3 regions of the Leuconostoc gasicomitatum LMG 18811 genome follow, and region 2 is predicted to be linked to each of the others. Evidence: predicted binding sites of a transcription regulator. Region 2 holds the regulator's gene; each other region holds the start of a gene.
What was found. Region 2 encodes Rex, which represses fermentation and respiration genes when NADH is low (regulators of the CRP and FNR family bind a similar motif). Its sites were predicted from a motif close to TTGTGAANTANTTCACAA; they were not measured.

Region 1 (7,998 bases), 210 kb from region 2:
TAATAAAAACATTTATTGCTGTCTATGAAACAAGATCTTTTTCAAAAGCAGCAGATCAACTTTTTATCTCGCAACCAACAGTTAGCGTGCATATTAAGCAACTAGAAGAACAATTAAATGTTAAATTATTTGACCGTAATGGGCGTATGTTTTTATCACCAACATTAAATGCGCGTCGGTTTTATCAACATGCGACGCAATTACTCGATGACTGGCAAGAGGCAACAGCGAGTTTAGATTTGACAACAGAAAATACGCGTACAAGCATTAGTATTGGTGCTTCACAAACGACGGCAACTGTTTTGTTGCCAAAAATCATAGCACAATTATCAAAATCAACGCTTAATAGTATGAATTTAAAAGTCGAAATGCATAATTCTGAAGAAATTTTGGCTGGGGTATTGAATAAGCAATTCGATTTAGGTTTCATTGAAAAGCCTATCACGAATGATTTTATTGTACGCCACACGTTGGCTAAAGATCAGTTGGTATTAGCAGGAAATCTTGCCTCCGATATGTGGCTGGTGAGAGAAAAAGGATCAGGTGTTTATCATTATATGCAACAATATTTCAAACAACAAAATATTGTACCAGAACATTTTTTAACTATTACGAATAATGATATTATTGTCAAAATGCTGTCAGAAAATATTGGTAAATCGATCGTTAGTAGTCAGACACTGCCAAAAAATATGTCCTTTATAAAATTGCCAGATAGTTTTAATCGTGATTTTTATTTAATTAATCATCAACATAACAATCGTCCTGAGATTCAGGATTTTATTGTGATGGTAGAAAAAATCGCTAAAACCTTATTGTGAGGGCTGTTCACTGATACCAAAATTAATGATGATGACAGCAATAAGCAATAGTGCAACAAACAGGCTAAAGATAAAGGCAATACCTGTTTTCATATCTAACAACCAACCAACCAGAAAAGGCCCGATGGTAGCACCAAATCTACCAATAGATTGAGCTGTTCCCATAGCTGTACCACGAATATTTGTTTGAAATAAACTGGGGGTAAGAGCAATCAAAATTCCCCATGCACCAAGATCAAAGAAAGATAGAAAGGCTCCAGAGAGCAAGACCATTGGTAAACTAGTTGACAGAATGAAAACTAAACTTGAGGCAATGGTACCCAGAAGATAGGTGATTAATAATTTTTTGGGATTAATCTTTGATAAAAGATGAGCTGCTAAATAGTAACCAGGTAATTGCGCGATACTCATGATCAAGGTATAGCCTATTGAGTTGACAATTGGAAAACCACGTAAAACTAACACGCTGGGAAGCCAAAGAAATATGCCATAATAGGTTAGCATGACAATCAACCAAACAATACTGATCATGATGAATGGTCGTTTGTTTTTAGGGAATAGTAGTTCTTGAAATGGCTGTGTTGTGGGCTTGTTTTTGACTGAGGGATCTGGTGGTAAATGTTTTCTTAACACGAGTGCATAGCTAGCAAAAATGACAGTTAGCATGACAGCGATACGCCAACCAAAATGGGGAATGACAAAAAACGCGATTAATGATGCTAGAATCCAACCATAAGCCCAAAAACTGTCACTCAACACTAACATTTGTGAACGCTTTTTACCGGTATAGCGGTCGGCAATAATGGTTGCTGCAACAGGTAATTCGCCGCCAAGACCAATGCCTGTGATAAAACGAATGATTATAAACCAAGTGACATTTGGGGCAAAAACAAGTGCTAAATTACTGAGCGAAAATAATATGAGCGTCCCTATTAATACTTTTTTACGGCCAAACACATCGGAAAGTCTACCACACAAGAGGGCACCGACCATCATACCAGCAGAAGTAATAGCCGCAACAACACCTAATTGGGTTGCATTGAGTGCCCACTCTGTTTTTAATAAGGGCATAATAAACGATAATAGTGCCACATCGAGGGCATCAATCATCCAAGCTGTACCAATAATTAATAAGAAACGTTTAGAGTTATCCATCATAAATTCTCCTAATGTTAATAAAAGTTTTTTTAACTTTTATTTATTAAAGAGAATTGTACATGAAATCTAATTAATAAGCAACCGATATTGTTTTGCAGGACGTCCAGGTTTATTCTGAATGCTTGCACCAAGAGGTTGTAACAGGTCTTGGTGGTTTCGTAAGAAATTTGAGTTGTCAGGTTCAGTTTTTCCAAAAACGCCAAATACATGACGGGCCATTTTTAAAGTGAAAGATGGTCCGAGAATTAAGAGAATAGTCGGTTGATAATTCAATTTGTTCATAATTCTTTTGGTGGCAACAGTTAAAATCCAATTGTGATCAAAAGCTAAATGTTTGTCAGCCATTTGATTTTTGTGATTAATGTAATCGTCATCGGCTAACGTCGTAAAAACAAAATCAAGGTTTTTGAAACGAAAAAGACCTGATTTTTGTTTTTGAAGTGTGAACCATTGTGCGTCTGTTGCACCAGGACCGGGGTTCAGCAACGGTTGCTGTGGCAAAAAGGTCATATAACTTAAAGATAGCGCACGTTCTTCTGGTGAACGTGATGGATCTGTAAAAGTTGCTAACTGTTCGGCATGAACATCTGGTAAGTCTAGACCGAGTTTTTCTTTAACTAGTCGCAAAGTCGCGTCATGAGCACTTTCATTGATGCGTAGCCAAGTTTCAGGCAAAGCCCAAAAATCTTTAAAAGGGCTGTCAGAACGTTTAATTAACAAAAGTTTAATATCATGTGTTTGAGCATCAAAACTCCAAATGACATTGGTAATTGTGATGAGAGGTTTTTCTAATAAATTGTGTGTCATGTTTATCCGCCTTGAAACGTCATTATTGATCGTCTTATATGTCATTATTTTAACATGTTTACTATTTTTGTATTGTTCGGATAGAAAGATGCTACAATGGGTGAGTCAATATGACAAATAAAAAAAGGGGTAGATATCTGCGCGTTAAGTGTGAGGGAGACGGAATGTGAGCCTTCAACGAAATAAAAAATATCATGTGGGAAAACCACGTTTTAGTTTTTTGTGCGATGCAGATATCACATTCACCAATATATGTTTTGCGGTGAGCGCTCCACTCGGAGGTTCAGAACTATGGCAGTTCAAAACACAACGCCTGTTAAAGGCACTTGGTCACTACCCAAATTAGACGTGAGTCAATTTGTGGTACTGGCTTTACTGGTAGGACTTGATATAGTCTTAGGCAAATTAACTGTTGGTACAAACGTTCTCAAAATTAGTTTTGTGTTTGTGGCAATGTCGTTAATTGCTAAATGGTATGGTCCAGTATGGACCATGATGATTGCAACTATCTTAGATGTTGTTGGTGCAACAATTATTAATCCAAGCGGTACATTTTTTCTGGGATTTACATTATCAGCGATTACTGCTGGGCTAATATATGCCTTGTTTTATTACAATCAAGTGCATGTCAGTTGGCTTAGAATTTTAGGGGCAGTTGGCTTAGTAACGTTTGTTGTTAATGCTGGTATGAATACATTATGGTTGTTCATCATGTACTCTCAAGTGCATACATGGGATTCGTTTGTCACGTTACTCATACCACGCTTGATTAAGTCGATTATGATGTATCCGATACAAGTTATTGTGACATATGCTTTTTTGAATAATGCTGCGGTCAAGCAGGCAACGAAAAAAATTTTTAATAAGTAATGCTTAAACAGCCTCGGCTGTTTTTTATTGCCATTAAAAGGAGATAATGGTAAACTTGAAAAAATAATAATAGGGGATGTTTTTATGACAGCTTGGGGCGCATTAACAGATTTTTTTAAACAATATAAGCGATTTATTGGCACAAGCTCAAGAAGTGCATTTAACTGGATGACTTGGTTTTGGAGTATTATCTACTGGATAATTGCCATATTGATAGTTTGTGTTGCTGGTCTAGGTGCTTTTTTTGGTAAGCATGGGGCGTCTATGACTGATGAAACACCATTGTTTGGGACAATAATGTTAGTTGCTGTTATTTCTGTCATATTATCAATCATTATTATTGTCCCTAATTTAGCTTTATATGCTCGACGGTTACATGACATGGGTCATTCAGGTTGGTGGCAGCTTATAGTAATTATTGTTAATACTATACTGATAGGTGGTGCTGTGTTTTTCGGCATAAATGAGAATATACTGTATGGCATTCAAACTGTCATTAGTTTAGGATTCAATCTCTGGTTATCATTTGGTCAAACAAAATTCAATAATAAATACAGTTAAAAAGTGCTGATAATTCTTAACATAGGATTATCAGCACTTTTTAATTACCTCTCACATCGCCATGGACAAGATGCTTGAAAATATGTTTATCTGACCAAGCAATATTTCGGCCTTGAAAGAAAAAGGACAAGACTGTACCAATACCTAATGCGACAAATTGATGGCTAAAAATAAAAGCAAATATCGACAGACCAATTGCAGCAGCAAAGTTACTCATTTGTGCTGTTGAGGCATTGCCATGAAAATAGTCGAAACGTAAAATATTTGTGAGATCATCTAAGGGGTGTAAAATCCAATTGACACGTTGGTAAATAGAAATTGCGACACCAATAGTCCAGATACCAAAGAAATCAATCGGTATACGTAACCACCAAGCAAGTGAGTGGATACCAATACTGACAAAATAATTAGCGAAAAAACTCACCAAGAAGCTAAAGGACAGACCAAAAATAATGTTGCCAATGAGACGGGGCCAGTTGAAGTTCATGGCAAGAAACATATTTAAAAAGGCTACTGTGATGGCGACTACTGCTAAAAAAATGCCAATTGGTAAACCGCTAGCATTGGATAAATTTGCAGCGCTAGCTGTCCATGGAGCTGAACCCATACTAGATGCCACACTTAAACCATTACCAAATGAATTAACAATGAGTGAAATAACGAAAAAACTAATTTTTTGTTTTAAACCAAGTTGATAAAATTGACCATCGATGTAGTACATGCAATTCTCCCAAGAACCATAATATTGTTATTATAACAAGACCAGCTCGTGATAACCATTTTTTATAAAATTGATTAAATTAATTAGTTTACTTATTCACAAACTAGGTGTATATTATGAACTATAAACTATGAAGGCAGATAACTAAGAAAGGAATTTAATCATGAGTAAAGTAGCATTAGTAACAGGCGCAGGTCAGGGAATTGGCGAGGCAATTGCACATCGTTTAGTGAAAGACGGATTCCAAGTGTCCCTAATTGGCCGACATTTGGAAAAAGTGCAAAGAGTAGCAAATGACATTAACGCCAATGGTGGAGAAGCCATTGCGATTCGTGCTGATGTTGCTAAACGTGATGAGGTTTTTGAAGCAGTCAAAGCCACAAAAGAAGCCTTTGGTGATCTGAATGTTATTGTTAACAATGCCGGAGTTGCACCAACGACACCAATAATGGCTGTTACAGAAGATGACATGAATTGGACATGGGGTATTAATGTTAATGGTGTTGTGTGGGGAACTCAGGCCGCAACAGAAGCGTTTAAGGAATTGGGGCATGGCGGTAAAATCATTAATGCTACGTCACAAGCTGGTGTTGAGGGTAATGAAAACTTAACCGTATACGGGTCGACAAAATTTGCTATTCGCGGTATCACACAAACAACAGCCAAGGAATTAGCACAATTTGGAATTACAGTTAATGCGTTTGCACCAGGGATTGTTAAAACGCCTATGATGTGGGATATAGCACACGAAGTCGGTCAAAATGCTGGAAAAGATGATGAATGGGGCATGGCGCAATTCTCAGATGGCATTGCTCTAGGCCGTTTGAGTGAACCTGAAGAAATTGCTAGTGTTGTTAGTTTCTTATCTAGTGATGATTCAAATTATGTGACAGGTCAAACAATTATTGTTGATGGTGGCATGGTTTTCCATTGATTACTTGACTAACATACTATATTTATGTTGTAATAAAGAGAATTATTTTCATTAGCGTCATAATCGGGATGAACATTAATGTTCGTTCCGTTTTTTTAATTAGAAAAGCATTTAAAGGGCATATGGCAGAACGTTATTTAAAATCCGAGAAAATAAAATACCTGTTTTGGGGCGTCATTACGACACTGGTTTATTTTTTGGTGCGATTTTTAACAATGGCGCTATTAAATCAGGCAATGTTGCCTGTATTGATTGCACAAGTTGTGACGGTTTTGTTTGCTTTCGTGGTGAATAAGTTTTTTGTGTTTGCGGATAATCAAAGTCGGCATGTTGTCGTGCAGTTGATAAGATTTAGCGTTGGTAGGTTATTTGTTGCCGGAATTGATTTTTTATTAACATATATTATGATTGAACGCTATAGTGACCTATTTATTCGTTTGTTACGACTGAAGACAATTAATTTTCAAACGTTTCCCTTTGAATTATCTTGGTCGTGGCTACACGGGTGGGTGTATGATAGTATATCATTCAATGCTGTCATTGCAGTTTTTGTAATCCAAGTGATTGCAATTGTGGTTAATTATTTCATTTCTAAATTTATGATTTTTGACTGATCTCTAGACTTGAATTAAAAACATAGCAAAGTAGTCTAAGCACTTCAAGTTATTATAACGTCAAAAAAACGCCCAATAGGTTTATCTAACCTATTGGGCGTTTTTTTGACGTTATTTTAATGTATGTTCATTCAAAATTCTATAAGCCATTGCTTCACTGAGAATGATGTCAGTAATTAATTGGCCACGGAGTGCACCAATGACAGCTTGGTATTTTGATTTACCACGAACTAAACAAATTCGTTTTGGAACTTGTAATATTTGTGAAACGGGCAGTCCAACAATTTTATCATCACCTTGATTTAAAAAGCGGCCATTAATATCATATGGCCGGCCAAAGATCATGCCTACCACGCTTTTAACGTTTATTGAAGGGAAAATACCATTTAAATTATTGTGCCAAATTGGAATCGAGTCTAGCGATCGAATTGTTCCTACGCCTGTAATAAGAAAATCCATATGACTTGCCAGCGCTAAGGTATTTTGTAGAGATGGTTCAGAGTATAAGCCACCACGCACAATATCATTAAGAATGTAAAGTGGAGCCGGTAACGTTAAAAATTCACCAGAAACTTTTTTTGCAGCGCGTTCTACCATCCGTATTGATCCAGCGGTAGAATTATATTTCATATTTTCACCTAAAAATTGTGTAAATTTAACACGTTCTAGTGGCGTACTTTTCAAGCTGTCTATCATACTATATATTGTTTCGCCCCATGTGAGACCAACAACTTTATTATTAGTTTGCAATAATTCACCAACGAATTCAGCAGCAAAATTGGATAAATGAGTTGATGTGGTGATGTTGTTAATGTCGTCTTGCACCACATAAAAATTAACATTAGAAAACTTATCTTGTAATATATGTTCTAGCTGTGAATTACGGTGAGAGTTTTCGGTAATTTCAATCTTGACAATACCATTTTTAACAGCTTCATTGAGATATTTATTGATTAAATAACGACTAATATTATATTTTTTTGAGATATCCCCGAACGGTAATTTGTTGAGGTAATAATCTTGAGAAATTTGAGAAAGTAATGCACGATCGGTCATGAGATCCTCCACATAAATATATTTTACTAGTATTTCATTAATTAAACAATCGTTTAATTAATTGAATGAATTTTAAAAATACGAATTTAAAAAAATCAACTTATTTTAAATATTTAAAAAATTAAACGTTTTATGGTTTTTATTTCAAAATTTAAGACAAAAAGTATTGACTTGGTTTTAAGCAATTACTAGAATGAGACTTGTTAACAACTGTACATGAGTACATGCAAACTTGACCTAAATTAGAAAAGAGGGACATTTTGGTAGATATGAAAGAAGTGCTGTCAATTCATGAGGCACATACTGGGGTTTTGGATATAGAGTCGCAATTTGACATTAAAACACCATCAGCACTGAGTGAGGCATACACGCCAGGAGTTGCAGGGTTAGCAAAATTAATTGCTAACGATGAATCGAAAAAAAACATTTATACCATGAGTGGCAAATTAATTCCAG
Region 2 (7,998 bases):
TTCCAAGTTGTGAAAAATCTTGCTTACGTGTCAACATTTTAGCATTATTTTGTGTCCAAGAACTATCTATACCACGAGCTGCGTAATATTTTATCATCGTCTTATCATAAATCGTAACAGCATCTACCATTTGTTTCTGACTGTATTGACTTTTCATCCACGTACCAGCTAGTGGTAGTTTAGGTTTGATCCCTGGCTCCTGTGCCGGATAACCAATCGAAAATCCCATGACGGCTTTAACTAATTTTGGTAATTGCAACTTTTCTTCGTACAGTTCAAAAGCACGTAAGGCACCAGCCATTGTCACACTACCTAGTCCGAGTGATTCCGCTGCAACTTGTGCACGACCAAGTGCGATCCCGGCAGAAATAATACCGCCTTCAAGCATAGCATAACTTGACAACACCTCTTCAGCCTGTTTGCGTATCTCTGGTGTCAAACCAATCAAATCTTTATTAAAATCTACTGTCACGACAAAATAACGCATAGCACTTTCAATGTATGCCATACCAACTTGGGTAGTTATCTCAGCTTTTAGCGCTTGATCTGTAATTTCAACAAATGTTACGGGTTGATAATTATTAATATTTGGTCCTGCACTCGCTGCTGTCAAAATTGTTTTAACTATTTCATCAGACACTGGTTGATCTGTGAATGCGCGAATTGACTTATGATTATTGAGTAAATCTATTGTTATATTTGACATTATTTTAATTTGTGACAAGTTATACTAATGAACATAGCGACTGTCACAATTCCTTTCCATTATGATACATAGATTTTACCATTTTTTTATGCTAAAATAACAAGAATATTAGTGGAGGTAGTTATGCAGTTTGGTCGATTTCGAATAGGACTACGTACTTTAAAAACAGCGTTGGCCGTTATGATTATTATCACGGCTTTTTATTTTTTCCATCGGCCCCCTTTTATTGCTGCATTGGCATCTGTCTTTGCGTTACGTGAAAGTTGGGACAAAACACTGAGTTTTGCAAAAATTCGTCTGGTTTCAAATACAGTTGGTGGTTTACTCGCCTTAATTTATTTCTTAGTACACGCACAAACACATAATGCAACGTGGGTATCAATGATTTTTCTGCCATTACTTGTTATTATTGCAATTGTCTTTTTGGATGGCTTTAATTTCAATAGTGGTGTCATTGGTGCACTTGCAGCTCTGCTAATGATTTCACTAAATATTCCGGCAGGTGCCACTGTACTTTATGTGATTGATCGTATCATTGATACATTTATTGGTGTCCTTGTATCAATTGGTGTTAATCGATTTGCATCTCCAAAACCAAAACGATAAAAAAAACGCTTGTGCGCTTTCAAATACTCAAATAGTTTTCAATTGTCTCTAACACGCCATCGTTGACGTTCGTGTTAAGGGCTTTTTTTTGTATCACTTCAAGCATAAAGTTGTCTGCATTGGGCATAACATACCCATGCTCATACTTCTGTAGCATTTCTAGGTCATTTCCGTTATCACCAAAAGTCATGACCTCACGATCAAGCACATTATAATAATCTTGCAATACTTGTAGACCAGCAGCTTTATCAACACCTTTACCTAAAACATCAACTGAGCCAAAACCAGAACCAGTAGCATGTAACTCGTCACCAAATATCTCTCGTAATTCTGACACATGTTGTTGTACTTCATCATTTGGCCATACAAAGGTGATTTCCAAAATATGATCATCAACTGTCATCAGTTTTTCAACTTGTTTCACATTTGGATAAAATTGAAATACCATTTTTGCGACAGGTCCGGTAGCATGATTTGAGACATAGGTTGCCTTATCACCAGTCATAATAATAATATTTTCGGCCGAATCTGGATTTTTAGCGTTCCAATCAATGACTTTATGCAGTTGTTCTGGCGACAAATGTACTGAATAAAGTTGTTCTTCATGCGTTGCAACCATCGCACCATTTGATCCAACATAATCAATTTCATAGCCCTTCGAAATTGTTGGTTCAAAAAGTTCTTGTAAATTTTTAACTTGACGTCCTGACGCAGCAATAAATCTCATATCACGTGCCTTTAAGTTATCCAATATGCGTTCAAACCGCCCCTGACTGTATGTATCATTGGCTGTCAAAAACGTGCCATCCATATCAGATGCAATCATTTTAATTGTCATGTTCATTGTCCTTTTTAAAAATAATTAATTTACTCAATACAAAGTTAGAAACAATTACAAATATATTTTGAATAATGTTCCAAATATTTGCATCTTGACGCAGCAAATCTACGCCAAATGTCAATATAAAATAACCAATAATCCCCGTCAAAACACGCGCTAAATAAAACTGCCAAACTTCTTTTATAATGCTTGCGGTCGTCGTACTTGTCGAATGAAATACCCAGACTCGATTTGTGAGATAAGCAAATAAAACTGCCCAAAACCAAGCAACAACATAGGCTATATTATGACCAGTATGGAGCATATTGTATAATATAAAGAAAACAATGATATTAACAATTGTTGTTAATACACCAAATATAACGTATAACAAAAACGACTGATACTTAATAAAAATATTTTTTAAATTCAACATAACTGCTCCAATATAATCTATTAATTATATCATATGCCATAAAAAAAAGCCGTCAACTGCTGACAGACTTAATCAAATTGCTTGAGATACTCTTGATAGCCCATTTCATCAACTACCCAGTCTAATTCACCAATATATTCAGCGTGTGGGTCATGATACGCAAAACCATGTTTGAATTTATAAAGACCATCTTCGGGTACAAAATCACCAACCCCACCAAAGTCATATTCAACTTTGCCAAGTGATAATCCCCACTTCAACATTTCCCATTGTACCGCATAAGGGCCATAGTGTTTTGCGTATTGTCGATTAGATCCAGCATACATATACCAAATTTCATCTCCATAACTAAAACCAATACCACTAGCAATGACTTGACCTTCAAAATGTGCTAAAAATACTTTAAACAATCCTGTATTTTGCCACAATTTTTGCATATGTAGAAAGTAATCTATTGGTCTATGCGTAATATTTTGTGCAGCAGCCATCATCACATACGTATCAAAAAATGCGCGTACATCATCTTGTGTATCACCACTCGTCACCGTGACGCCATCTTTTGCAGCACGACGGATTTGATTACGATAGTCTCTTTTAAAATGCGTCATTAATTCAGTATCATTGGTAATTGGTACAGCACCCTCTCCGCGACCATCATAGTACAAAACAACATTTTTCCGAGGTTGTATATTACCATGCATATTTTTAATATCGCGATTACGTGTCACAAATCCAGCTGCTTGGTAAGCATCATTCAATATGTCACTGTACGCTACTTCAGGATCTAAACGGATTAAAAATACATTTTCTGGTAATGCCGCAAGTGCTTCTTCAAGCAACGATTTTATGAGCGCAATATTTGTCACGTCTCCAATGGGGCCTCGACCTGCGTATCCCAATAGTTTGCCTGGAACAGCCTCAACAGTTAGCACAGTTAAGACGGCATCTATTTGCCCATCTGTTTCATGATAAACATAGACATGCCCCCAATTAGCTTTTAATTCTCCCCACAAGGGGTCTTGAGTTACTTGACCACGTGGATCTTCACGTACGAAACTTTGATATGCGTTAACTTTTTCTGTATCGTTTAAATTTAAAATGGTCATGCGATTTATAATCCTGTCGTAATTGAACCGTAGTTATCAATAAAATAAACCAATGTTTGTAACTCGTTTGTTAAATCAACGTTTTGCACACGAACACCCGTTGGTACAGTTACACGTAATGGTGTAAAGTTCAAAATACCCTTAACACCAGCATCAACAAGTTGATTTGTGATATCTTGTGCAACTTCTTGTGGAACGGTTAAAATCGCGATATTAATACGCTGTGCCGTCATCTGTTCTTTTAAATCAGTCATGGCATATATTGGTACACCAGCCAAAATCGTACCAGCACGTGATTCATCAACATCAAATGCAGCAGAAATACGCATGTTTGATGATTGGTGAAAGTTAAAGTTCATCAAAGCTTGCCCTAAGTTGCCGGCACCAATTAAAGCAACGTTAATTAAACTATCTTGGTCAAGCACATTTGCAAAAAAATCAAGCAATGCTTTAACGTCATATCCATAACCTCGTTTACCCAAGGCACCAAAATAAGAGAAATCTCGACGAATCGTCGCTGCATCAAATTTAATGGCATCACTCAGTTCAGCTGACGAAATGCGATTTGTGCCAGCATCATGTAAAAACGTCAAATAGCGGTAATAAATAGGTAATCGTTTTGCTGTTGCACGTGGAATTTTAGGTTGTTGTGTCATAAGTTTCTCCAGTTTATTGTGTGCCAGATTCATCAGAAAATTCTAACAGATCCGGACATATATTCATGTTGCATGTTTTATTCACTTTGTGAACTTTTGCATAACAATTATACCATAAAAACAGGCTCTTTATCAAAAGATAGTGAGTTATTCACAAACTTGTTATGATTCAAGTAACTCAAAATCTAATCCAGGGTTTGTATTAAGGTCTAATCCAGCGAACTTTTTCTCTTTATAATTCCAATAACCGGCTGCCCCAATCATCGCAGCATTATCTCCAGTATATTGTCGCGGTACAGGTATAAATTGTGTATTTGGAAATTGTTCTAACAGTTCTGACAATGTTTGGCGTAATTGTGAATTCGCTGCCACCCCGCCTGCCAAAACAAAACTTTTCACTGGAAAATCTTGTAACGCACGACGCGTACGACCTAATAAGGCATCCACAACCGCATTTTGAAAACTAGTAGCCAAGTCATTGCGATTAATCGTTTCACCTTTTTGTTCTGCGTGGTGAACATAATTAATCACAGCGCTTTTTAGGCCAGAAAAACTAAAATCATAATTATCCTCATGCGCCATAGCCGTTGGAAATTTAATCGTTGCTTGACCAAGGTGGGCCATATCGTCAATTGTTTTACCTGCTGGATAGGGAAGTTTAAGTAAACGCCCGACCTTATCAAAACTTTCTCCGGCAGCATCATCTCGTGTTTCTCCGAGAACTAAGAAACTATTTTCTTCGCGCATTAAAACCAACTCTGTATGTCCACCAGAAACCATTAATGCTAGTGCTGGATATATAATTGGTGTATTAAAATTGGCAGCAGCAATATGTCCTGCTAAATGATTAACCGGTATAATTGGTAAGTTATGTGCTAAAGCAAAAGTCTTTGCTCCCATCAAACCAACAAGTAATGACCCTACCAAACCTGGGCCATAGGTAACAGCCACAGCATCCAGTTCTGTTGGTTTAACATGAGCTGTCTGCAGTGCATCATCTAACACACGTGTTATCCACTCAATGTGATGACGACTAGCCACTTCGGGCACAATACCGCCAAATCGTTGATGTGAATTAATTTGTGTCGCAACCGCATTACTTAATATTGTACAGCCATCTTCAACAATTGCCACGCTGGTTTCATCTGCACTTGACTCAAACGATATAATTTTAGTCATAATATGTTTCGTGCACCTAACGAATTAATTCGTTACGGACACTTTCCTTTCCATCATAATAGCAGCATGGCCATTTTTATAGTATTTTTCACGATGATAGTAGACACTGAATCCCATTTTTTCATATAGACAAATAGCTGCTACATTTGATTCGTCTACCTCTAACAAAAAACGTGTGACATTTGGTAAAGCAAGAACAGTTGTCAATAATTGTTGCGCAATGCCTTGATTCTGATTGTCGGGATGAACAGCAAGGCTATTAATTTCAACTTCATCTAAAATCTGCGTCATACCTAAAAATCCACCATCAAGTATAAAATACTGGCTTCGCGGACTTTTTAATTCATGTTCAAACACTGATTTAGGCCAAGGTGATGGCACAAACGCAGCATTTGCGAGATTAAATATGCGATTACTATCTTCAATTGTTGCGCGTTTTACTATCAAGATTATTTACCATTGAAATTGCATCTTCGTGATCACCGATATAATAGCTTTTTTTGATGCCACTTTGTTCAAAACCTAATCGTGAGTACAACATAATGGCACTACGATTTGAAGCACGTGCTTCTAGACTCATAGAGTCAACACCTAGCTTTCTTGAGAAATCAAGTAGTTCATTGATCATCAGGGTGCCTAACCCTTTATTTTGCCAAACTGGCACAATTGCAATGTTTGTGATGTGCATATCACGTTGATCACGCTGATAGGCAACACCGGCAAAACCAATCACTTGCCCCTTACGTTCCATAACCAAATATAAACGTACATTTGGTCGTGACAGTTCACTCAAAAAATCGCGCAGTAGCCAAGGCGCAGTGCCAGCATACACAGCCTCTTCAATATGCACAAGAATATCAATATCTTCAACATTAGCTCGTCGTAGCGTAAATGAATAGCCTTTTGAATCAACAGATTTTTGTTCAAATTTAAAGAGTATCTTTGGTAATTTATTATTGCGATTAAACTTCAAAAACATAATTTTCAGGGTTATCCTCACCAGGATGTGCGGCAAGCCAGTTCAACTCTGCTTGTGTTTTACGCAAATATTGTGGGTTAAAGTCAGCAATACTGGTGACTGGGCTTGCCTGTATGCCTAACGATACAATACCGTGGCCATCTGGTAAGCTCTCACTTGGCGTTAACATATGAGCCCGCGTGCCAAATGTCTCAATAATAAGCGCAGAAAAAACATCAGTATCACCTAAAAAAATAATTGGTTCATCAAAAGTCTGCAACCAGTTAAATAAATTAGCAATTGGCTGATGTGCGTCAGCTAAAATATTGTTGCCTTCGCGATAAACACCGGCAAAAACATTCTCATTACGCGCATTAAACAAGGGCACAATCAGCCCTTGTGTCGTTACTTGTTCTGCTAACACAGCGAGACTAGAGACACCAACAAGATCTATTTTTAAAGTATCAGCTAATACTTTAGCCACAGTAATACCAATTCGCAAGCCAGTGAATGAGCCTGGACCTTGCGCAACTACGATGCGATCAATATCTGTCAGCGTCCAATTTTGAGCTGCAATTGTTTCCTGAATTGCAGGTAAAAGTTGAATCGAATGGTTACGCGCCTCATTGGTTGAAAAAACACGTTTTACCTGATTATCTTCCGCCAAACTCACTGTCAGTGGTTGGTTACTTGTATCAAATGCTAGAATCTTCATAAGTTATATTTTAACACAAAAACAACCACCAAACGGTGGTTGTGATAGAAGTTATTTGATAGGGGCTTGATATGGCATAATTGGTGTTGTAACACCAACATTTGTCGCAAATGTATACTTTTGATTATCCAATTTAGCTAAATTCTGTGTCCGACCAGTCACAATTACACCAGCAAACTTTGCTGTTTTGAGGTTCTTTGACATTTGCCTTTGACCGTCTTTTGCAATATCAATATCATTAACCGTTCGTTGCCCAGATTGTTGCTCTAACGCACTTTTTAGTCCTTGATAACCAGAAAAATCATTTTTTCCTGCTTTTACTTCAGCTCCCTCAGTCAACTTTCCAGTACCATCATCACTAGCATTTAAACCAATGTAAGACCCTGCCGCACTCATTGTATCCAATTTATCACTATGAATCCCTAACCAATAATAATTAATCATGACATTTTCGGGCATCATTTGTCGAATGTCATCATAGGAATAGCGTTTATCAAAAGTAATTGCCACTTCACCTAAAGTATTTGATAACTGACTTAATGTTTCGGCCTCATGCGTTGGTATACTTGACGCTAACAATTCTTTTTTATCTTTTTCAGATTGGTATGCATGTTCATACTTCACATTGAAAAATAGTGGTTCTTTTTGTTGTGACTGCCGGTTAGTGGCAATGATTTCTTTAGTTGCTGGATTTTTATTATAAATATTTGGTGTTTGTGCAGAAGCACTTTCAACACCATGCGTGTTAAATGTCACATTTTTTTCTGGGTAGGCAACACGGTAACCATCAATATTTTTTTCACGATCACTTTTCAA
Region 3 (7,998 bases), 260 kb from region 2:
AGGGCCTACCTAATGTATATTGTGCGGAAAAAGTTGCTGCTGCTAAGACTGCTAATTGCGCGCCACTGGATTCCCCGATGAGTGTGACATGAGACATATCGAGCTGGTATTTTGCTGAATTTATTGATAAATACTCTAAAGCTGATCGAATATCACTGACTTGATTTGGGAATTGGCTCTTGAATTGTGTGTTAAGGCAATAGTCAACACTTATAACAGCAAAACCATTTGCTAAAAAGCGTAGGCTTGAATTTAACTTAAAGGAGGATTTTTTACCGCGCAACAAACCACCACCGTATATATCTAAAATAATTGGGAAAGGCCCTTTCCCTGCTGGTAAGTATATATCTAGGCGTAATTGTGGTTGAGAAGTGTAGGCAACATCAAGAAATAGTTTATTTGCAAACGCTGGTATTGTGGCAGGCACAAAAGTGTCTACCTTATCCTTGAATAACATGATTAGTGCCTCCAAATAGCATATTGTTAAATCCATTATACAAAAAATGATGATAAATATAAATGTAAATTAATAATTATCATGATGTAGTTGAAACCGCTTACATTTTGTTGTATACTAAACTCATAAAGGATTGTTACCGTGCGAACGGGCAAAACCTGACAATAATTTGTTACAAGCTTTTGCGGCTTTGTACAATTTTTGTCGGGTTTTTGTTTTATAACGGTATCTAAAAATCGGGAGGTTCAGGAGGCGATGCATGTAAAAAAAACATTTAATAATAACGTTCTGCTGGCAGACAATAACGGTCATGAAGTTGTTTTAATTGGCAAAGGGATAGGTTTTCAGAAAAAAGTTGGGCAGGTTATAGATGAATCAGCGGTTGACAAAATGTATACGCCGACAGAGGATCGTTGGTTAACTTTATTCGATGAATTGATTAACGATATTTCGCCGAAATATTTTGAAATTGCATCTCAAATTATAAAAGTGGCTGAAAAAAAACTGAATACAAAATTTAATGCTTACTTATTAATTGCCATTACGGATCATATTCATTTTGCTGTTCAGAGAACCAGGGATAAAATCGTTATCCGTAATGAACTATTATGGGAAATTCAGCATTTTTATCCAACAGAATATGCAGTTGGTCAAGAGGCACTGCAGATGATTGATAAATTGTTTGGTGTACAATTAGCAGATGATGAAGCGGGATTTATTGCACTAAAATTTGTCGAAAATCGTACATCTTCGCAGTATCATACAGATAAAGGTGCGCAAATGACAAAATTGCTAAGTGACATTATCACGATTGTACAGTATCAGTTGCAAACGCACCTTGATGAAAATTCAATGAGTTATCAGCGATTTCTTGTACATTTACGATTCTTTGTTGAGCGTATTACGGGTAGTAAAAAAGTGAACATGTCAGAAGAGACGGATGATGTCTTATATGCACATGTGTTTAAAAAATATCCGCAAGCATTTAATTGTACGCAAAAAATAACCCAGTTTGTCAAAAGTACGCTAAATAAAAATATTTCTTTGAACGAACAAGTTTATGTCACTATTCATATTCAAAGAATTATAAATGAAATGAGTCAACAAAGTTGACGGGATTGTAACTATTTAATTAGGCAAAACCCAAGTTTATGATAACAAGCGCTTTTTAGCGTCTGCTATCATGAACTTGGGTTTTCTTATTCAGAGAAGGAGATAAGATGGATTATAAAGCATTGGCTGAAAATATCTTAAATGATGTTGGTGGCAAAGATAATATTGACACAGCCTGGCACTGTGCAACACGTTTACGGTTTAAGTTGAAGAACGAAAAATTAGCTGACACACAAAAAATTGAAAATTTAGATGGTGTCGTCACGGTTGTGAAGTCTGCAGGTCAATATCAAGTCGTCATTGGTAATGCTGTTGCCAAAGTATTCGATCCTTTGGCAGAAATGGCTGATTTAGAAAACACGGATAGTCAGAATGATGATAAAAAAATTGAAACGAAAGATAATCTGTTAAATCGTTTCATTAGCTTTATATCTAGCGTTTTTACACCTTTCTTGGGTGCCATGGCTGGAGCTGGTATTTTGAAAGGCCTTTTGGCATTATTTGTCGCACTAGGTTGGTTAACAACAAAAAGTGGTGCTTATCAAATTTGGTATGCGGCGGGCGACGGTTTCTTCTATTTCCTACCAATATTATTAGCCTTTACGGCAGCTAAAAAATTAAAAGTCAATCAATTCGTTGCAGTAGCATTGGCTACCACATTGGTTTATCCGACTTTGGTTGCCATTACTGCTAGCTCACAAACAATGAATTTCTTTAACATACCAGTAGTGCCTACAACGTACACATCAAGTGTTGTGCCAATATTATTGGCAGTGTGGGTTATGTCTGTTATTGAACCAATACTAGATAAAATATTTCCTGAGTCTATTCGAAATATTTTCACACCATTATTCTTATTGATCATAATGGCACCATTGACACTCATTGTTGTCGGACCGCTTGGCGCAAGTATTGGTGCAATTCTATCCTCTGGTGTATCAGCCATTTATAATTTTGCACCCGCCCTTGCTGGTGCATTACTAGGCGCATTCTGGCAAGTGTTTGTTATATTTGGTGTTCACTGGACGTTTGTACCAGTTATGATGAATAATATCAGTCGCTTAGGATACGATCCACTTTTGCCAATTTTAAGTGTCGCAGTTATTTCGCAAGCTGGCGCAGCATTAGGTGTATTTTTGAAGTCAAAAGATACGAAAATGAAATCATTAGCCGGATCTTCGGTCGCAACGGCCTTGTTAGGAATTACGGAACCCACCATTTACGGTGTGACTTTGAAACTCAAACGACCATTTATTCTTGCTTCAATTGCCGGTGCTATTGGTGGCGCTATCGCTGGTGGTGGTCAAGCACATGCCAGTTCATTTACTTTACCTAGCCTTTTGGCTTTGCCAACGTATTTGGGTAAAGGTTTCATAAGCGTTATTATTGGGTTAGTAGTTGCCTTTGTTCTTGGGACAGTACTGACATATCTTTTTGGCTTTAGCAAGTTGGAAAATAACAATACAACTACTGCTGAGCCAGTTCAAAAAGATGGCGTACAACAACTCATTACACCAGTAACTGGTACAATTATTCCATTGAAAAATGTTAAGGATGAGGTGTTTGCCTCTGAAGCTATGGGACAAGGTGTTGCCATTGTGCCCAATGACAACACGATTAAGTCACCAGTTGCAGGGACAGTGAGTGCAGTATATCCAACTGGGCATGCAATTGGGATTATTTCACAACTTGGTGCTGAGGTGTTGATCCATATTGGTATCGACACAGTTGAATTAAACGGTCAGTTTTTCAAAACATTGGTTCAACAAAATCAAAAAGTTTCAGTTGGTGATTCACTCGTAGAATTTGATCGTGAAGCAATTAGTGAGGCAGGATTTGATACAACGGTGATGTTAATTATTACGAACACGCCCAATTATAATGTCGTTGTAACCGAAAACACACTAGCAACGGCAGATGAACAGATTTTAACACTGACAAGTCGGCAGGAAGAAAATGTACCAGTATATAAAGGAGAAGTACAACATGTATAAAAAAACATATCCAAAGACGTTTCCCAAAGGATTTTTGTGGGGCGGTGCCACGGCAGCAAATCAAGTTGAAGGGGCTTGGAACATTGACGGTAAAGGGATGAGTACAGCTGAAGTTGTCCAAAAAGCTGATGATCGGCGACAAATGTCTATGAGCGATGTCACACAAGAAACCTTACAAGTTGCTTTGGCTGACACGACAGTTGAACGCTATCCTAAACGCCGAGGCATTGATTTTTATCACCATTATAAAGAAGATATTGCACTTTTTGCTGAAATGGGATTTAAGGTTTATCGATTTTCCATTGCTTGGGCAAGAATTTTTCCAAAGGGTGAAGATCAAGTGCCTAACGAAGCAGGGTTAGTATTTTATGATCATGTTTTGGCAGAATTAGCAAAATATGATATCAAACCATTAGTAACCCTGTCTCATTATGAAATGCCAATTGCACTGACGCAAAAATATAATGGTTGGGCTGGTCGTGAAACGATTACTGCATTCAATCGCTTCACGGAAACGGTGTTTAATCGCTACAAAAAGCAAGTGCCATATTGGCTAACTTTTAATGAAATTAACACGGGTACATGGGGATTTCATGAAACTGGTGCCATTGATAAAGGACTTTCTAAAAAGGAACAATTACAAATTCGTTATCAAGCGCTACATCATCAGTTTGTAGCCAGTGCAATTGCGACCAAACAATTGCATGAAATTGATTCAACAGCTAAGATAGGATCGATGTTAGCCCGTATGCAGACGTATCCGGCAACACCCAACCCGAAAGATGTTCGTGCGGCACAATTGGTAGATGAAAAGAATTTATTCTTTACCGATGTGCAAGCACGTGGCGAGTATCCTGAATATATGAACCGATTCTTTTATGAAAATGATATTGTTATTCAAATGGCAGAAAATGATCAAGCTATTTTACTTGCAAATCCAGTTGATTTTATCAGTTTTAGTTATTATATGACCAACGTGACTGCGCACGATCAAGTTGGAGATGGCGCCGGAAACATGGCTGTTGGCGGGCGTAATCCTTATTTAAAGGAATCGGATTGGGGATGGCAAATTGATCCTGTTGGTTTACGTATTAGTTTGAATACGATGTGGGATCGTTACCGTAAGCCACTATTTATTGTCGAAAATGGTTTAGGTGCTCTTGACAAGTTAGAAAATGGTCAAGTACACGATCAATATCGCATTGATTATTTACGGCAGCATATTGAACAAATGAAGGAATCAATTAAAGATGGTGTTGATCTTCTAGGATATACAATGTGGGGACCAATTGATTTGATTAGTTTTTCAACATCAGAAATGTCTAAGCGTTATGGGTTTATCTATGTGGATCAAGATGATAATGGTGAAGGCACTCTCAAAAGGATTAAAAAAGATTCATTTGAGTGGTATAAGCAAGTCATTAAAACAAATGGGGAACAATTATAAGTGATATCGCTTGGTGATGTAAGCGTTTGCAATGATAAAAGAAATAGGATACAATATAGGTGTAGATTAGGCGAAACGCTAAAAATATTTAAGCTTGTTTAAGCCATCTTCACTGGCGAGTGAATTAAGTTTTGCTCAATCCAAAATAGTTTACTCTTAATAGTATTAGAAAATGTTGTGTGCGGCCGAGAGCGTGTACAATATTTGATAACACTTAAAACAGTGTGTTGCAGGATTATTCCGGTAGCCATTGATACAGAGTAGGCTATTTTTTATGATGAGGAATAATAGTGAATTAATAGCAATTTTATCGTACAAAAAAAATCCCTGCAAAGGATTCTTTTTTTGTACTATACATTTGTTAAATGACCATTTTTATCTTTAGCAATCAAATAATAGACAGTAGCAGCAATTGCCCAAGCCCATACAATATGTCCAAAGAATTCTGAGAAATGTTCTGAAAAAGGTTGATTCCAAGGTGCAGGCACTGTACCAAACGCGGGCATCAAGATAACATGCCAAACAATCCAAAGGACAATACCATAAGCAGCACCTTGCCACAAACTAATTTTTGACCAATATTGTGAAATAAATACATATAATATTGAGAATGCAATGGCAAATGAAAAATGAAGAATCAATGTAAACCAGAATACTTTTTGATCCTGTGAATAGTATACAAACGAATGCACAAGCTTATCTGAAAAGCCAAGCTGTTCTGCCATATGTTGTGGTGGATTAGTCATATTACGAGCAATGGTACGAGGAGGTAACAGTGCCTCCCAACCAATCTTAACCATACCTGAAATCATACCAGCTATGAAGCCAAACCAAATACTCTTGACAATAATTTCTTTCAAACCAGCTTGTGGTTTTTGTAATGTAAACATAATCTCTCCCTTTCAAACTAAACAATAATACGTAATATGTTTTTTATTACAAATAGTAAGTTTAAACGTTTGTATGTGAATTGTCAAACAAATTTTTATTTTTTATAATAAATTAATACTATTTGCTAAGTTATGAAGTAATCACAATGTCGTATAAATTGTTTATAGTTGACATGTTGAAAAATATAACGTATATTAAAGCTAATTAATCAGCAGGAGTTTGTTATGGCACCCAAATATACGACATTTCATCTTAATTGCTGCAGTACAACACGTTTTCGATGTTGTACTGCTTGTTAAGCATGAACTTTTTGGGTGAGTTATGACCAAAATGGACAAATTGCTATCAAGGTAGTCCAATGATAGAAGGCGTGGAAATTCAGTCGAATTTTCACGCCTTTTTGTCTACATTTTTCAGAAAGATAAAAGGAAAATAGTATGTTAATTAAGAATATATCCGAATTAATTGGTCAAACGCCATTAATTGATTTACAACTCGATATTCCAAATCATAGCCGCATTTTCGCAAAGTTAGAGATGTTTAATCCAGGTGGCAGTATCAAGGATCGTTTAGGTCAATTTTTGATTAGCGATGGCATTGCACGTCAAGTCATTAACCAAGATACTGTGATTATTGAACCAACAGCGGGGAATACAGGAATTGGTTTGGCTTTGGCTGCACAACAACATCATTTGCGTACAATTTTGGTCGTCCCTGAAAAATTTAGCTACGAAAAGCAACAGTTGATGCAGGCATTGGGAGCTGAAATTGTGAATACACCTTCGAGTGCAGGTATTAAAGGTGCAATTGAAAAGGCCAAAACCTTAGCCACAGATATTGATAATAGTTATATACCAATGCAATTTGCCAATCCGGCTAACCCAAAAACATATTATCAAACATTAGCACCAGAATTAATTGTCGATTTAAATGGTGAAAAGATTACAGCATTTGTTGCCGGTGCTGGCAGTGGTGGCGCCTTTTCCGGTGTTGCGCAATACCTCAATGAATATGATAGCACCATACAAAATGTTGTTGTTGAACCAGAAGGATCGATTTTAAACGGTGGCCCTGCCCATGCACATCGCACAGAAGGTATTGGTGTTGAATTCATTCCGCCATTTTTCAAAAATGTCCGTATTGATCAGACACTAACAGTTAGTGATGCAGATGCTTTCCAACAAGTCCGTGATGTCGCGGCACATTTGGGATTATTTATTGGTAGTTCAAGTGGGGCTGCTTTAGCTGCTAGCTTGAAATTGGCTGAAACATTACCAGCTCAGAGTACGATTGTTACTATTTTTTCAGATAGTAGTGAACGCTATATGAGTGATAAAATTTATGAAAAATGAGGGAGATAAAATGAAATTTAATACACAATTGATCCATGGCGGGATTAGCTTTGATCAAACAACTGGTGACGTATCCGTGCCGATTCACATGGCATCTACGTTTAAACAAAATAAAATTGGTGAATCAAAATATGAGTATTCACGTTCGGGAAATCCCACACGAGAGGCAGTAGAGAAATTAATTGCTGATCTTGAAAGTGGTGTGGCCGGCTTTGCTTTTGCATCTGGGTCAGCAGCGATAAGCACAATTTTTACTCTGTTTTCCTCAGGTGATCATATTATTGTCGGTAACGACGTATATGGTGGTACATTTCGGTTGATTGATAGTGTACTTAAGCGACAAGGATTAACATTTACAATCATTGATACACGCGATTTGAACGCTGTAGAAAATGCCATTCAAAATAATACCAAAGCAATTTATTTTGAAACACCAACAAATCCGCTATTACGCATTACTGATGTACAAGCAATTTCTAATATTGCCCAAAAACATCAATTATTAAGCATTGTTGACAACACTTTTGCCTCACCATACATTCAAAAGCCAATCGTTTTGGGTGCTGATATTGTGGTGCACAGTGCTTCAAAATATTTGGGTGGACATAGTGATCTGATTGCAGGATTAGTGATTACTAAGGCCGTAGCATTGGGCGAAAAAATAGGCTATTTACAAAATGCTATTGGAGCCATTTTAGCACCACAAGAGAGTTGGTTATTACAACGAGGTATCAAGACATTAGC

Region 1: LEGAS_RS01015 ((S)-acetoin forming diacetyl reductase) is a predicted target of Rex. The motif match lies at 5,023-5,040, and genes of this name have one in related genera.
Region 3: LEGAS_RS00760 (YagU family protein) is a predicted target of Rex. The motif match lies at 5,975-5,992, and genes of this name have one in related genera.

The regions. Positions count from the first base shown of each region.
Region 1 is NC_014319.1:193,516-201,513, forward strand. Features, by position in the region: gene LEGAS_RS00985 (LysR family transcriptional regulator) at 1-821, shown strand, start outside; gene LEGAS_RS00990 (MFS transporter) at 813-1,976, opposite strand; gene LEGAS_RS00995 (NUDIX domain-containing protein) at 2,046-2,786, opposite strand; THF riboswitch at 2,910-3,036, shown strand; gene LEGAS_RS01000 (folate family ECF transporter S component) at 3,078-3,656, shown strand; gene LEGAS_RS01005 (DUF805 domain-containing protein) at 3,741-4,217, shown strand; gene LEGAS_RS01010 (DUF6198 family protein) at 4,258-4,938, opposite strand; gene LEGAS_RS01015 ((S)-acetoin forming diacetyl reductase) at 5,102-5,872, shown strand; gene LEGAS_RS01020 (GtrA family protein) at 5,995-6,486, shown strand; gene LEGAS_RS01025 (sugar-binding transcriptional regulator) at 6,598-7,542, opposite strand; gene LEGAS_RS01030 (NAD(P)-dependent malic enzyme) at 7,803-7,998, shown strand, end outside.
Region 2 is NC_014319.1:401,826-409,823, reverse strand. Features, by position in the region: gene LEGAS_RS02030 (nitroreductase family protein) at 1-706, opposite strand, end outside; gene LEGAS_RS02025 (FUSC family protein) at 830-1,312, shown strand; gene LEGAS_RS02020 (HAD-IIB family hydrolase) at 1,332-2,150, opposite strand; gene LEGAS_RS02015 (GtrA family protein) at 2,140-2,568, opposite strand; gene LEGAS_RS02010 (lipid II:glycine glycyltransferase FemX) at 2,637-3,674, opposite strand; gene LEGAS_RS02005 (redox-sensing transcriptional repressor Rex) at 3,680-4,330, opposite strand; gene tsaD (tRNA (adenosine(37)-N6)-threonylcarbamoyltransferase complex transferase subunit TsaD) at 4,493-5,509, opposite strand; gene rimI (ribosomal protein S18-alanine N-acetyltransferase) at 5,534-5,956, opposite strand; gene rimI (ribosomal protein S18-alanine N-acetyltransferase) at 5,931-6,488, opposite strand; gene tsaB (tRNA (adenosine(37)-N6)-threonylcarbamoyltransferase complex dimerization subunit type 1 TsaB) at 6,472-7,182, opposite strand; gene LEGAS_RS01980 (anti sigma factor C-terminal domain-containing protein) at 7,234-7,998, opposite strand, start outside.
Region 3 is NC_014319.1:137,285-145,282, forward strand. Features, by position in the region: gene LEGAS_RS00740 (alpha/beta hydrolase) at 1-457, opposite strand, end outside; gene licT (BglG family transcription antiterminator LicT) at 713-1,570, shown strand; gene LEGAS_RS00750 (beta-glucoside-specific PTS transporter subunit IIABC) at 1,678-3,564, shown strand; gene LEGAS_RS00755 (glycoside hydrolase family 1 protein) at 3,557-5,011, shown strand; gene LEGAS_RS00760 (YagU family protein) at 5,362-5,901, opposite strand; gene LEGAS_RS00765 (PLP-dependent cysteine synthase family protein) at 6,340-7,254, shown strand; gene LEGAS_RS00770 (trans-sulfuration enzyme family protein) at 7,265-7,998, shown strand, end outside.